3 regions of the Streptomyces sp. NPDC030862 genome follow, and region 2 is predicted to be linked to each of the others. Evidence: riboswitches for the same ligand, from Rfam matches in the RefSeq annotation. Region 2 holds a riboswitch; each other region holds the start of a gene.
The links. A riboswitch is a leader RNA that binds a small molecule or an ion and turns the genes downstream of it on or off. The one in region 2 is predicted to bind cobalamin.
Positions count from the first base shown of each region.

Region 1: it holds a riboswitch for cobalamin, as region 2 does, so the genes downstream of both, ACZ42X_RS05505 (ribonucleoside-diphosphate reductase subunit alpha) here and ACZ42X_RS01195 ((2Fe-2S)-binding protein) in region 2, are expected to answer to the same signal.
Region 3: it holds a riboswitch for cobalamin, as region 2 does, so the genes downstream of both, cobN (cobaltochelatase subunit CobN) here and ACZ42X_RS01195 ((2Fe-2S)-binding protein) in region 2, are expected to answer to the same signal.

Region 1 covers NZ_JBVIEN010000002.1:270,824-275,454, reverse strand. The annotation lists gene ACZ42X_RS05520 (DUF3311 domain-containing protein) at 1-115, shown strand, start outside; gene mctP (monocarboxylate uptake permease MctP) at 112-1,740, shown strand; gene ACZ42X_RS05510 (GNAT family N-acetyltransferase) at 1,831-2,361, shown strand; cobalamin riboswitch at 2,426-2,548, shown strand; gene ACZ42X_RS05505 (ribonucleoside-diphosphate reductase subunit alpha) at 2,688-4,631, shown strand, end outside.
Region 2 covers NZ_JBVIEN010000001.1:259,199-263,829, forward strand. The annotation lists gene ACZ42X_RS01190 (heavy metal translocating P-type ATPase) at 1-1,830, shown strand, start outside; gene ACZ42X_RS01195 ((2Fe-2S)-binding protein) at 1,951-2,658, opposite strand; cobalamin riboswitch at 2,762-2,945, opposite strand; cobalamin riboswitch at 3,034-3,273, shown strand; gene ACZ42X_RS01200 (GHMP family kinase ATP-binding protein) at 3,478-4,377, shown strand; gene ACZ42X_RS01205 (cysteine synthase family protein) at 4,374-4,631, shown strand, end outside.
Region 3 covers NZ_JBVIEN010000003.1:426,807-431,437, forward strand. The annotation lists gene cobJ (precorrin-3B C(17)-methyltransferase) at 1-664, opposite strand, end outside; gene ACZ42X_RS09940 (precorrin-8X methylmutase) at 688-1,335, opposite strand; gene ACZ42X_RS09945 (cobalamin biosynthesis protein CobG) at 1,332-2,561, opposite strand; cobalamin riboswitch at 2,572-2,720, shown strand; gene cobN (cobaltochelatase subunit CobN) at 2,757-4,631, shown strand, end outside.

The DNA.
Region 1 (4,631 bases), on a different contig from region 2:
GTTCTTCTACTGGTACCAGATGGCCTGGGTCGTCATATCGACCGTGCTGACGATGGTGGCGTACAAGCTGTGGCACCGTGACCAGCGGTCCCGCAAGGGGGGTGCGTCGCAGTGAAGGACGGCGTGAACGGCGTCGCACTCGCCGTCTTCATCTTCTTCTTCCTGGCCGTCACGGTGATGGGCTTCATGGCCTCCCGCTGGCGCAAGGCCGAGAACGAGCACAGCCTGGACGAATGGGGCCTGGGCGGCCGGTCGTTCGGCACCTGGATCACCTGGTTCCTGCTGGGCGGCGACCTCTACACGGCGTACACCTTCGTCGCCGTCCCGGCGGCGATCTACGCGGCGGGCGCCGCGGGCTTCTTCGCCGTCCCGTACACGATCCTCGTCTACCCGCTGATCTTCACCTTCCTGCCGCGCCTGTGGTCGGTGTCGCACAAACACGGCTACGTCACCACCTCCGACTTCGTGCGCGGGCGGTTCGGCTCGAAGAGCCTGTCGCTGGCGGTGGCCCTGACCGGCATCCTCGCCACGATGCCGTACATCGCGCTGCAGCTCGTCGGCATCCAGGCGGTGCTGGACGTGATGGGTGTGGGCGGCGGCGAGACCACGCACTGGTTCATCAAGGACCTGCCGCTGCTGATCGCGTTCGGCGTCCTCGCGGCGTACACGTACTCCTCCGGGCTGCGGGCGCCCGCGATGATCGCCTTCGTCAAGGACACGCTGATCTACATCGTCATCGCGGTGGCGATCATCTACATCCCCATCAAGCTGGGCGGCTTCGACGAGATCTTCAGCAAGGCCGGCGAGGCGTACGCGCAGATCAACCCGGCGACCGACAAGCCGCGCGGCGCCCTGGTACCGGGCGAGATGGGCCAGTGGGGTTACGCGACCCTCGCGCTCGGCTCGGCGCTGGCGCTCTTCATGTACCCGCACTCCATCACGGCGACGCTCTCCTCGCGCAGCCGTGACGTGATCCGCCGCAACACCACGATCCTGCCGCTGTACTCGCTGATGCTGGGTCTGCTGGCGCTGCTCGGCTTCATGGCCATCGCGGCGGGCGTGAAGGTGCAGAACGGCCAGCTGGCCATCCCGCAGCTGTTCGAGAACATGTTCCCGGACTGGTTCGCGGGCGTCGCCTTCGCGGCCATCGGCATCGGCGCGCTGGTCCCGGCGGCCATCATGTCCATCGCCGCCGCCAACCTCTTCACCCGCAACATCTACAAGGACTTCCTGAAGCCGGACGCCACGCCGGAGCAGGAGACCAAGGTGTCCAAGCTGGTGTCGCTGCTGGTGAAGGTGGGCGCGCTGGCCTTCGTCCTCACCATGGACAAGACCGTCGCCATCAACTTCCAGCTGCTGGGCGGCATCTGGATCCTCCAGACCCTGCCGGCGCTGGTGGGCGGCCTGTTCACCCGCTGGTTCCACCGCTGGGCGCTGCTCGCCGGCTGGGCGGTCGGCATGGTCTACGGCACGGCGGCGGCGTACGGCGTCGCCAGCCCGACGCAGAAGCACTTCGGCGGCTCGTCCGCCGAGATCCCCGGCATCGGCGAGATCGGCTACATCGGCCTGACGGCCTTCGTCCTCAACGTCCTGGTCGTCGTCGTCCTCACCTTCGTCCTCAAGGCCGTCAAGGCGCCCGAGGGCATCGACGAGACCTCGCCGGAGGACTACACGGCGGACGCGGGCGACCCGGGCGTCCAGGTGGAGCTGCCCAAGGCCACGGCGGGCTCGGGGCACTGAGGCCGCACCACTGACCCATCCGCGTACGACGGGCCGTCGCGCCTCCCTCACGGAGGCGCGACGGCCCGCTTCGTTGTGCACTCTGGCCCCATGGACATCACCATCAGGGCGGTACGGCCGGAGGAGCACGCGGCGCTGGGCGAGCTCACGGCGCAGGCGTACCTCGCAGACGGGCTGCTGGCCTTCGCCGACAGCGACGAGTATCTGATCGAACTGCGGGACGTGGCCGGGCGGGCCGCCGACGCCGAGGTCCTCGTGGCCGTGGAGCGGGGCGCCGGGGAGCCGGGCGCGCCCGGCCGGGGCGAGCGGCTGCTGGGCGGCGTGACGTTCGCCCCGGGCGGCGGGCCCCTGGCCGAGCTGGCGGGGCACGGCGAGGCCGAGATCCGGATGCTCGCCGTCGCGCGCGAGGACCGGCGGCGCGGCGCCGGGGAGGCGCTCGTCCGGGCGTGCGTGGAGCGGGCGAGGGCGGCGGACGGCTGCCGCCGGGTGGTGCTCTCCTCGCAGCAGGCGATGCGGACCGCGCACCGCGTGTACGAGCGGCTGGGGTTCGTCCGCACTCCGGAGCGCGACTGGACGCCGGTCCCGGGGGTGACGCTGCGTACATACGCGCTCGACCTCTGAGCGGCGCGTCTTGTGGTGGCCGACACAAGATGTGGGGGGTGGCTCAGCGGACGCCCCCCACATGTATGCTCATCTCGCTGTCGTCGCAGGGGAATCCGGTGCGAATCCGGAACTGTCCCGCAACGGTGTGTTGGTGTGCCTTTGGGCACCCACGAGTCCGAGCACCTGCCGGCAGCGCGCCCGGACCGTCCGGCCCGGGTGCCCAGACGTCCGGGCCTCGCGGAATGGGCCGGTGGACGCGGATACGTGCGCCCCTGTGCCGGAGGCGCCCCGCTCTGCCGTGCCCCGCCGCCGGTGGCCCCGAGCCGAGCGAGGGAGAGCCCCACGTGACCATCGCGCCAGCCGATCCGGTGTCAGCGAGCCAGAGCGACGGGAACGACGCCGGCGACGGTCCCGGGACCGTCCTGCTGCGCACCCTGACCGACCTGACCGCCGACCTGCCCGACACCGACCCCGGCCGGGTCGCCGCCGCCGCGCTGCGCGGCCGGCACGCCGGGTCGGACGAGGCGGAGCTGCGGGAGCTCGCCACCGAGGCGGCCGCCGGGCTGATCGCCGAGGACCCGGCGTACTCGCGGCTCGCGGCCCGGTTGCTGACCATCGGCATTGCGGCGGAGGCGGCCTCGCAGGGGGTTACGTCGTTCTCCGGCTCCGTCGCCGTGGGGCACCGCGAGGGGCTGATCGCCGACCGCACCGCCGACTTCGTCCGCGTCCACCGCGAGCGGCTCGACGGGCTGGTCGACCCGGCGGCCGACGACCGGTTCGGCTACTTCGGGCTGCGGACGCTCTACTCCCGCTACCTGCTGCGCCACCCGATCACGCGCAAGGTCATCGAGACGCCGCAGCACTTCCTGCTCCGGGTGGCGGCCGGGCTGGCCGAGGACGACAGCGTCCGCGCGCTGGACGAGGTCGCGGCGCTGTACGGCCTGATGAGCCGCCTCGACTACCTGCCCTCCTCCCCCACGCTGTTCAACTCCGGTACGCGCCACCCGCAGATGTCGTCGTGCTACCTGCTGGACTCGCCGCTGGACGAGCTGGACTCCATCTACGACCGCTACCACCAGGTGGCGCGGCTCTCGAAGCACGCGGGCGGCATCGGCCTGTCGTACTCGCGCATCCGCGCCCGCGGCTCGCTGATCCGGGGCACGAACGGGCACTCCAACGGCATCGTGCCGTTCCTGAAGACCCTCGACGCCTCGGTCGCGGCCGTGAACCAGGGCGGGCGGCGCAAGGGCGCGGCCGCCGTGTACCTGGAGACCTGGCACGCGGACATCGAGGAGTTCCTGGAGCTGCGCGACAACACCGGCGAGGACGCCCGGCGCACCCACAACCTCAACCTCGCGCACTGGATCCCGGACGAGTTCATGCGCCGGGTCAACGCCGACGCCGAATGGTCGCTGTTCTCGCCGGCGGACGTGCCCGAGCTGGTCGACCTGTGGGGCGAGGAGTTCGACGCCGCCTACCGCGCCGCCGAGGCCAAGGGGCTGGCCCGCAAGACCATGCCGGCCCGTGACCTGTACGGGCGGATGATGCGGACCCTCGCGCAGACCGGCAACGGCTGGATGACGTTCAAGGACGCCTCGAACCGTACGGCCAACCAGACCGCCGAGCCCGGCACGGTCGTCCACTCCTCGAACCTCTGCACCGAGATCATCGAGGTGACGAACGACGGCGAGACGGCCGTCTGCAACCTCGGCTCGGTCAACCTGGGCGCCTTCGTCAGCGGCGGGGACATCGACTGGGAGCGGCTCGACCCGACCGTCCGCACCGCCGTGACCTTCCTGGACCGGGTCGTGGACATCAACTTCTACCCGACCGAGCAGGCCGGGCGCTCCAACGCCAAGTGGCGGCCGGTCGGCCTGGGCGCGATGGGCCTCCAGGACGTCTTCTTCAAGCTGCGCCTGCCGTTCGACTCCCCCGAGGCGCGGGCCCTGTCGACGCGTATCGCCGAGCGGATCATGCTGGCGGCGTACGAGGCCTCCGCCGACCTGGCCGAGCGCAACGGCCCGCTGCCCGCCTGGGAGCAGACCCGCACCGCGCGCGGTGTGCTGCACCCCGACCACTACGACACCGAGCTCACCTGGCCGGAGCGGTGGGCGGCCCTGCGCGAGCGCGTCGCCGCCGTCGGCATGCGCAACTCGCTGCTGCTGGCCATCGCGCCGACCGCGACCATCGCCTCGATCGCCGGTGTGTACGAGTGCATCGAGCCGCAGGTCTCCAACCTCTTCAAGCGCGAGACGCTGTCCGGCGAGTTCCTCCAGGTCAACTCGTAC
Region 2 (4,631 bases):
TGGGTCAGCGGGGGCCGGTCCGGGTTCCTCGGCGCGGTGACCGTCTTCAGCGGTCTGCCCTTCTTCCGCGGGGCGCTGCGCACCATGGCGGGACGCCAGCATCCGGGTACCGACACGCTGGTCACCGCCGCCACGGTCATCTCCCTCATGCTGCGCGAGAACGTCGTCGCGCTGACCGTGCTGTGGCTGCTGAACATCGGCGAGTTCCTCCAGACGATCACCTTGCGCCGCACCCGCCGCGCCATCGAGGAACTCCTCAGCATCGGTGAGGAGCGCGTCTGGCTGGTACGTGAAGGAGTCGAGGTCGAGGTGGCCCTGGAGGACGTGGAGGCCGGCGACGTCGTCGCCGTGTACGAGCACCACAAGATCCCGGTGGACGGCGTGGTGTCCGGCGGCGAGGCGCTGGTCGACCAGGCCGCCATCACGGGCGAGGCACTGCCCGTCTACGCCCACGAGGGCTCCGAGGTGTACGCGGGCACCGTCGTCACCTCCGGTTCCCTGACCATACGGGCGGTGTCCGTGGGCAGTGACACGACCGTTGGGCGGATCATCAGCCGGGTCGAGGAGGCCCAGTCCGACCGGGCGCCCATCCAGACCGTCGCCACCCGCTTCACGCGCCGCTTCGTCCCCGTGTCCCTGGCCCTCGCGGCGGGTACGTACGTGCTCACCCGCGACGCCCGGCGCGCGATGACCATGCTGCTCGTCGCATGCCCGTGCGCCGCCGGCCTCGCCACGCCCACCGCGATCAGCGCCGCCATCGGCAACGGCGCCCGCCACGGCACGCTCATCAAGGGCGGCACGCACCTGGAGGGAATCGGACGGGTGACCGCCGTCGTGTTCGACAAGACCGGCACCCTCACCCTCGGCCGCCCACTGGTGACCAGCGTCGTCGCCCTCCACGAGGACTACACGGCCGACGACGTCCTGCGCCTCGCGGCCTCCGGTGAACGCCACGCCCGCCACCCCGTCGCCCAGGCCATCGTCACCCGCACCGAGGAACAGCACCTGCACATTCCCATCCACCAGGCGTGCGAGGTGGTCCTGGGCATGGGGATGCGCGCCGAGCTCGACGGTACCCGGCTCCTCGTCGGCAGCCCCGCCCTGCTGCGCCGGCACGGACTGGAGCTGACGACGGTCGCCCAGGACTGGACCGAGCAGTTGCGCCGCCAGGGCGAAACGGTCATCTGCCTCGCCCACGACGACGACCTGATCGGCATGCTCGGTGTCTCCGACGCCGTACGCACCGCGGCGGGCACGGTCGTCCAGCAGCTGCGCGACCTGGGCGTCCAGCGGATCATCCTGCTGACCGGTGACGCACCCGAGACGGCCCAGGCCGTCGCCGACGCCCTCGACATCGCCGAGGTCCACGCCCACGCCCTGCCCGAGGCGAAGCTGCAACTGATCCGCGATCTCCAGCAAGAGGGGCACATGGTCGCCATGGTGGGCGACGGCACCAACGACGCCCCCGCGCTCGCGCTCGCGGACGTCGGCATCGCCATGGGCGAGCACTCCTCCCACGTGGCCCTGGAGACCGCCGACATCGCCCTCGCCGGCAACGACCTGCGCCAGGTCGCCGCCGTCGTGGAGCTCAGCCGGCACACCCTGCGCGTCGTACGGCAGAACTACGGCCTGGCCATCGGCGTCAACCTCGCCGGTCTCGTCGCCGGCGCGGGCGGGTCCATCAACCCGGTCGTCGCCGCCCTGCTGCACAACACCAGCAGCATCGCCGTCGTCGGCAACTCCGCCCGCCTCGTCAACCACACCCCGCATCTGCCCGAAGCCGGTCAGGACCTCTACGCCGCGCCGCTGGAGGAGACCCGGGTGCGCTGATCAGCGGCACCTCGTCCCGGGCCGGACCTCCCGTTCTCGCCACCGAGGACCTCACACCGAGCTCGTCGTAGGGAGGAGTCCGCCGGTTCCCGCAGGCGGGCGTCGGCCGGCTCGGGGTGGTCAAGCGGGGCGTGGCTCCTTGTGGGTGAGAAGGACGCACTCGCCGCAGTATCCGGCGCCGGGGACGCGGTAGTAGAGGCAGCAGCTGCGGCGGCGGTAGGTGAACGGCTCGGTGGTGAGGGTGCCGGCGCTCGCGAGCGGTTCCCGTCGCAGCAGGGCGGCGGCGATCGCAAGCGGCGGGTGAGGCGCGTCCGGGGCGCGCTGGAGCAGCACGCGTACGGCGCCGGTCAGCGCGGATGCGGTGTTGCCCGGCAGCAGCTTCGGTGAGAGTCCGAAGTGCCGGCGCAGCGCGTCGCCGAGGGGCAGCAGGTTGTCGGCGAGGACGGTCCGGTGCAGGGCGTCGGGGATGTCCTGCTCGGGCAGGGCGGCCGGTTCGGGCAGCCAGAGCTCGATCGGGCCGGACGGCGGCGTGCGCCACCACAGCCGGTCCGGCGACAGGTCGGGGACGCGGCCGGTCAGCGCCGCCGTGGCCAGGGCGATGGACCAGAGGCGTGCGGCGGTCCCGATGTGGAGGGTGGAGGCCGCGACGCGCCGCTGGTCGGTGCCGAGCCGGCGGCCCACCTCCGCCACGTACGCCGACAGGGCGCCGCGGTCCGTGTAGAGGGTGGTGAGCGGGCGGAAGTCTCCGCCGTCGGTGCGTGGTCCGCCGGGCACGGCGAAGTAGGGCCCGATGGCCGTGACCCGGTCGAGGACCTCCGTGGTCACCATGTACGTACCGCCTGGCCAATTGGACCGGCGGGCGGTGACCAGCCGTCACATGCGCGTGGGCACACGAGTGCCACCGTCCTCTCTCGGGGAGATCCGCCCCGGTACGTCGAGGTGCGACGGCGTGAGTCTCCTGACTCGGGATCGACGCTCTCCCGGCCTTCCGGACCCTCGACTGGGCCGTGGCCGTGGCGGGTTCGCTCCCCCTACACAGTGGCGGTACCGTGCCGGAATCTCACCGGCTTCCTCGTTCCGCCGTCGCTTGCCGGACGCAGCATCCCAGAGTCTGCGCACCCCATGCCAGGCCCTCACCCTGTGTCACCGACCACAACCGGACAACTGCGGGCGGTGCCCTGTCGCGCCGCGACCGGCCGCCTCTACGCTGCTGACCGCAGTCGGTTCGCGCCCCCGTCCCGGTGGCGCGTCGTAAGAGGGAACCCGGTGCGATTCCGGGACTGTCCCGCAGCGGTGAGTGGGAACGAACGCCGTCAACGGCACTGGGCCCCATCCAGGGGCCCGGGAAGCGACGGCCATTAGGTGTACGTGTCCGCCGGAACGAACAACCGGCCGGCCGGTGAGCCCACGAGTCCGAAGACCTGCCACTGCGCGCGTGCGGTGACGCACACGCTGTTCACGGTGACCTCGAGGGCTGGGTCGGCGGTGCAGGCGGATCGGCGCACGCGTACGCGCCGCGACCGCCACCTCGCTTCCCGCGATCCTCCTCGGGCCCGGGGAGACGAGGGAGGACACGTACGTGACCACGGCACACGGCGGCCGGGCGTGCCGCCGCACCGGCCAGGCCCGGCCGTCACACGGCCGACGATGCTGACGCTCACGAACCGGGCCCCGACGCGGACCTTCTCCGGGGTGTGTCACGGGACCCTGGGCGAGCTCTACCAGGGCCCGCTGCGGGAGGGGCCCGCGCGGCCCGGTGCCGAGGCGGACATCGCCCTGGTGTCGTTCCCGGTGGACCGGCACTCCTGGGTGTACTTCACCTCCGGGACGGCGTCGCCCGGCCCGCCGCCTCTCGGCGAGAAGTCGGTACTGGCCGCGCACCTCTTCCTGGAGCGCTTCGGTCTGACGCTGCCGCCCGGCCGCTGGAGCGCCCACAGCGATCTGCGCGTGGGGGTGGGCATGGCGAGTTCGACGGCCGACGTCGTGGCGACGCTGCGGTGCCTCTTCCGGGTCTTCTCCCTGCCCTACGACCCCGGCGAGGTGATGCGGATCCTGTCCGCGATCGAGCGGGCCGACAGCGTCTTCCTGGACGAGTTCGCGCTCTATCTGAGCGCCCGGCACAGGGTGGTGCGCCGACTGGGCACCGGGGTCGGTTTTCACACCGCGTTCGTCACCGAGCCCGGCACCGTGGACACGGCCGCGGTGACGCCGGTCCTGCTGCGGCAGTACCGACGGCGTGCGGACGAGTACGAGCGATGTCTGACCGACCTGCTCAAGGGCTTCGCCTGCCATGACCCCGCGGCCGTGGCCCGGGCGGCGACCACGAGTGCCGTGCTGTCCCAGGAGGCGTTGCCGAAACGGTCCTTCGACGCCGTGCTCGCGCACCGCGAGGAGTTCGGGGCCGACGGGGTGTTCGTCGCGCACACCGGATCCCTGATCGGCTACCTCTTCGCCCGCCGCCCCGCCCCTTCCGTCAAGGACGACCTGTCCGCCTTCTTCCACTCGCTCGGCCACCAGTGCTCTTTCGCCCAAGGAGGCTACGGGTGATACACCCCCACATCGCCGACGCCCTCAAAACGCCCGACCTGGTCCGGCTGACCGACGGCATGGTGCTGATCCGCTTCGAGTCGATGAAGATCTACTCGGCGCTCGCCGCCGTCCGCCATCTGCTCGACCGGGGCACGGTCCGCCCCGGGCAGACCCTCGTCGACAGCTCCAGCGGCATCTACGCCTACGCCCTGGCGCTGGCCTGCCATCGCTACGGCATGCGCTGCCACATCGTGGCGTCCACCACCGTGGAC
Region 3 (4,631 bases), on a different contig from region 2:
CGACCGAGGCGAGCTCCCCGGTGCGCTCGCCGGACATGAACGCCCGCTCCACGTACCGGGCGTCCTCCAGCCGGCCCGCCCGCTCCAGCGCGCGCCGCACCGTGGGGAAGGTCCGGCCGAGCTTCATCACGACCGCCGAGTCCGTGGCCGCGAGCCGCGCCGTCAGCTCGTCCTCCGGCAGCGTGCCGGGGATGATCGTCAGCACCTCCTCGGCCTCGCACAGCGGCTCCCCGAGCCGGGCCGCCGCCGCGCTCACCGACGTGACGCCCGGGATGACCTCGGTGGCGTACCGGTGCGCCAGGCGCTTGTGCATGTGCTGGTACGAGCCGTAGAAGAGCGGGTCGCCCTCCGCCAGGACCGCGACCGTGCGGCCGGCGTCCAGGTGGGCGGCGAGCCGGGCCGACGCCTCCTCGTAGAAGTCGTTCAGCGCGCCCCGGTAGCCGCCCGGGTGGTCGGTGGTCTCCACCGTCAGCGGGTACATCAGCCGCTCTTCGATCTGGTCCTCGCGGATGTGCTCCGCCGCGATGGACCGGGCGATCGAACGGCCGTGGCGCGCGCAGTGGTACGCGATCACGTCGGCGGCCGCGATGGCCTTCACCGCCGCCACCGTCATCAGGTCCGGGTCGCCGGGGCCGAGCCCGACCCCGTACAGCTTTCCGCTCATGGCCGTCGTGCCCGTCGTGCCCGTCATGCCTGGATCTCCGCCTCGTGCGCGATCGCGTTGATCGCCGCCGCCGCCATCGCGCTGCCGCCCCGCCGGCCCCGGACCACCAGGGACTCCAGACCGGGGAAGGCCGCCAGCGCGTCCTTCGACTCGGCCGCGCCGATGAAGCCCACCGGGATGCCGAGCACCGCCGCGGGGCGCGGCGCGCCCGCGTCGATCATCTCCAGGAGCCGGAAGAGCGCGGTCGGGGCGTTGCCTATCGCGACGACCGACCCCTCCAGCCGGTCGCGCCACAGCTCCAGCGCGGCGGCGCTGCGCGTGGTGCCCAGCTCGGCGGCGAGGGCCGGCACGGACGGGTCGGAGAGGGTGCAGACCACGTCGTTGCCGGCGGGCAGCCGCTTGCGCGTGACACCGCTCGCGACCATCTGCGCGTCACACAGGATCGGCGCCCCGGCGCGCAGCGCCTCGCGGGCGCGGGCGACGACGTCCGGTGTATAGGCGAGGTCGCGGACGAGGTCGACCATGCCGCAGGCGTGGATCATCCGCACGGCGACCTGGCTCACGTCGGCCGGCAGCCCCGCGAGATCCGCCTCGGCGCGGATCGTGGCAAAGGACTGGCGGTAGATCTCCGCCCCGTCCTTCTCGTAGTCGAACACTCTGCTCTCGCTCATCTCGTCGGTCCTTGTACGGTCACGGTCGTCTGGTACGCGCCTTCGGCGGTCGCCACCACGTCCACCCACGCGACGCCTTGGGGATGGCCGCACCGGCGCGCGCAGCCCGACCAGTGGACCGGCAGGCCGCCGTCCACCGGGCGCGCGTCCGCCCGTACGTCGGCCAGGGCCTTCGCGCAGCCCGGCCGGCCCGTGCAGGCGGTCACGCCGACCCACGGCGAGTCGGCACGCGTGAGGAACCCGGTCCGGTCCAGCGCGCGCAGCCGCTCCTCCGCGGCCGCCCGGTCCGGGAAGCCCGGCAGTACGAAACCGCGCCAGGGCGTGACCCGCACCTCCTCGGCCGGCAGCAGCGCCCGGAACTGCGCCGTCGTCACCCGGCCCAGCCGCGCCAGCACCGAGACCGTGTCGTCGCCGACCAGCCCGGGCGCGAGAGGTGCGCCCGCCGGGACCACGGCATCCCGCACGGGTTCCGCCGCGATCGACGCCCGCCGCAGGTGTTCCGCCACGTCCACGTCCTGCCCCGCCGGCAGCTCCCGCACCCGCCACGCGCCCGTGCCCGCCTCCCGGGCCGCCGCGAGGAACGCCTCCGCCGCCGCCAGCGCGGCCCGCGGCGCGTCGGCGCCCGCCACCCGGTACGCGCCCGGGCCGCCGGCCTGCACGAGAGCCGTGCCCGCCGGTTCTGCGAGCAACGTCACATCCGGGGTCAGCGCCGCCACATCCCCCCGGCCGTCGTCGACGGCGAAGAGGAAGCGCCCGGAGAGCTCCAGCGTCCACTCCTCGGCGCACAGCAGCGCGTCCAGGCGCGCGGCCCACGCCTGCACCTCCGGGCCGGCGAGCGGCGAGACGACCATGTTCCGTACGCGCTCGTGCCGTTCGGACTCCGGCAGCAGCCCGGCGTCCCGCAGCAGCTCCGCGAGGCCGAGCCCGCAGCCCTCGCCGAGGCCCCGCAGTTCGAGGTTGCCGCGCGAGGTGAGGGAGAGGTGCCCGTCGCCGAGCCGGTCCGCCGCGTCGGCCAGCGCCAGCACCTGACGGGGCGTCAGTACGCCGGTGGGGATGCGCAGTCGGGCCAGCGCACCGTCGTCGGCCCGGTGCAGCCGCAGCGCGCCGGGGCAGGCGTCACCACGGTCGCGTACGCGGTCACGGTCACGGTCCCGCGCGCTGTCCCGTATGTGAGCTTCGCCCCGGTCCTGAGGCATGGGTGGGCTGGGCGGCATGGCGGCGAGCATACGCGCAGCCTCTACTATGCAGACGGCACAGGGTCCCAGGGCCCTAGGGAGGAAGCCCGGTGGGAATCCGGCGCGGTCCCGCCACTGTGAGTCCGCCGACAACTCCGCCGACAACGGAGACGACGGACGAGTCAGGAACTCCCGCCACCCACGACCACCCGGGGCGAGGACACCCCGAGGAAGGCCCGGCACGCCGTGATCCTGCTGCTGTCGCACTCCGACACCGACCTGCTGAGCGCCCGCGCGGCCGAAGGCCCGGTCGCGTACCGGTTCGCCAACCCCGCCCGGCTCGCTGCGAATGGGGGTACCTCCCATGCCGAAGGCGATGGGGGAGACCTGCCCGGGCTGCTGGACGGCGCCGACCTCGTCGTCGTACGCCTCCTCGGCGGCATCCGCGCCTGGGAGGAGGGCCTCGACGCCCTGCGCGCGAGCGGCAAGCCGCTGGTCGTGCTGACCGGCGAACAGGCCCCCGACGCCCAGCTCATGGAGACGTCCACCGTCCCCATCGGCATCGCGGCCGAGGCCCATGCCTACCTCGCCCACGGCGGCCCGGACAACCTGGAGCAGCTCGCCCGCTTCCTGTCCGACACGGTCCTCCTCACCGGCCACGGCTTCGAGCCGCCGGCCGCCGCGCCCACCTGGGGCCCGCTGGAGCGGACCGCGCGCACCGCCACCGGCCCGACCGTCGCGGTGCTGTACTACCGCGCCCACCACATGAGCGGGAACACCGCCTTCGTCCACACCCTGTGCGACGCCATCGAGGACGCGGGCGGCCAGGCGCTGCCCCTGTACGTGGCGTCCCTGCGGGCCCCCGAGCCCGAGCTGCTGGACACCCTGCGCACCGCCGACGCCGTCATCACCACCGTCCTCGCCGCCGGCGGCACCAAGCCCGCCGAGGCCCAGGCCGGCGGCGACGACGAGTCGTGGGACGCGGGCGCGCTCGCCGCCCTCGACGTACCGATCCTCCAGGCGCTGTGCCTGACGAGCCCGCGCTCCGCCTGGGAGGAGAACGACGAAGGGCTCTCGCCGCTCGACGCCGCCAGCCAGGTCGCGGTCCCCGAGTTCGACGGGCGGCTCATCACGGTGCCGTTCTCCTTCAAGGAGATCGACGCCGACGGCCTGCCCGCGTACGTCGCCGACGCCGAGCGCGCCGCGCGCGTCGCCGGGATCGCCGTGCGCCACGCCCGCCTGCGTCACATCCCGAACGCCGACAAGCGCCTGGCGCTGGTCCTCTCCGCGTACCCCACCAAGCACTCCCGCATCGGCAACGCCGTCGGCCTCGACACCCCCGCCTCCGCCGTCGCGCTGCTGCGCCGACTGCGCGAGGAGGGCTACGACTTCGGTACGGACGAGGTCCCCGGCCTTGCCTCCGGCGACGGCGACGAGCTGATCTATGCGCTCATCGAGGCCGGCGGCCACGACCAGGAGTGGCTCACCGAGGAGCAGCTGGCCCGCAACCCGGTCCGCATCCCGGCCGCCGACTACAAGCGCTGGTACGCCGGTCTCCCGGAGGAGCTCCGCGAGAGCGTCGAGCGGCACTGGGGCCCGCCGCCGGGTGAGATGTTCCTCGACCGCTCCCGTACCGCCGAAGGCGACCCAGACGGCGATATCGTCCTCGCCGCCCTGCGGCGCGGGAACCTGCTCATCCTCATCCAGCCGCCGCGCGGCTTCGGCGAGAACCCGATCGCGATCTACCACGACCCCGATCTGCCGCCGTCGCACCACTACCTGGCCGCCTACCGCTGGATCGCCACCCCGGCCGCCGACGGCGGCTTCGGGGCGGACGCCATGGTCCACCTCGGCAAGCACGGCAACCTGGAGTGGCTGCCCGGCAAGAACGCCGGCCTGTCCGCCGCCTGCGGCCCCGACGCCGCGCTCGGCGACCTGCCGCTGATCTACCCGTTCCTCGTCAACGACCCGGGCGAGGGCACCCAGGCCAAGCGCCGTGCCCACGCCACGCTCATCGACCACCTGGTGCCGCCGATGGCGCGCGCCGAGTCGTACGGCGACATCACGCGCCTGGAGCAGCTGCTCGACGAGTACGCGCAGATCTCCTCCATGGACCCGGCC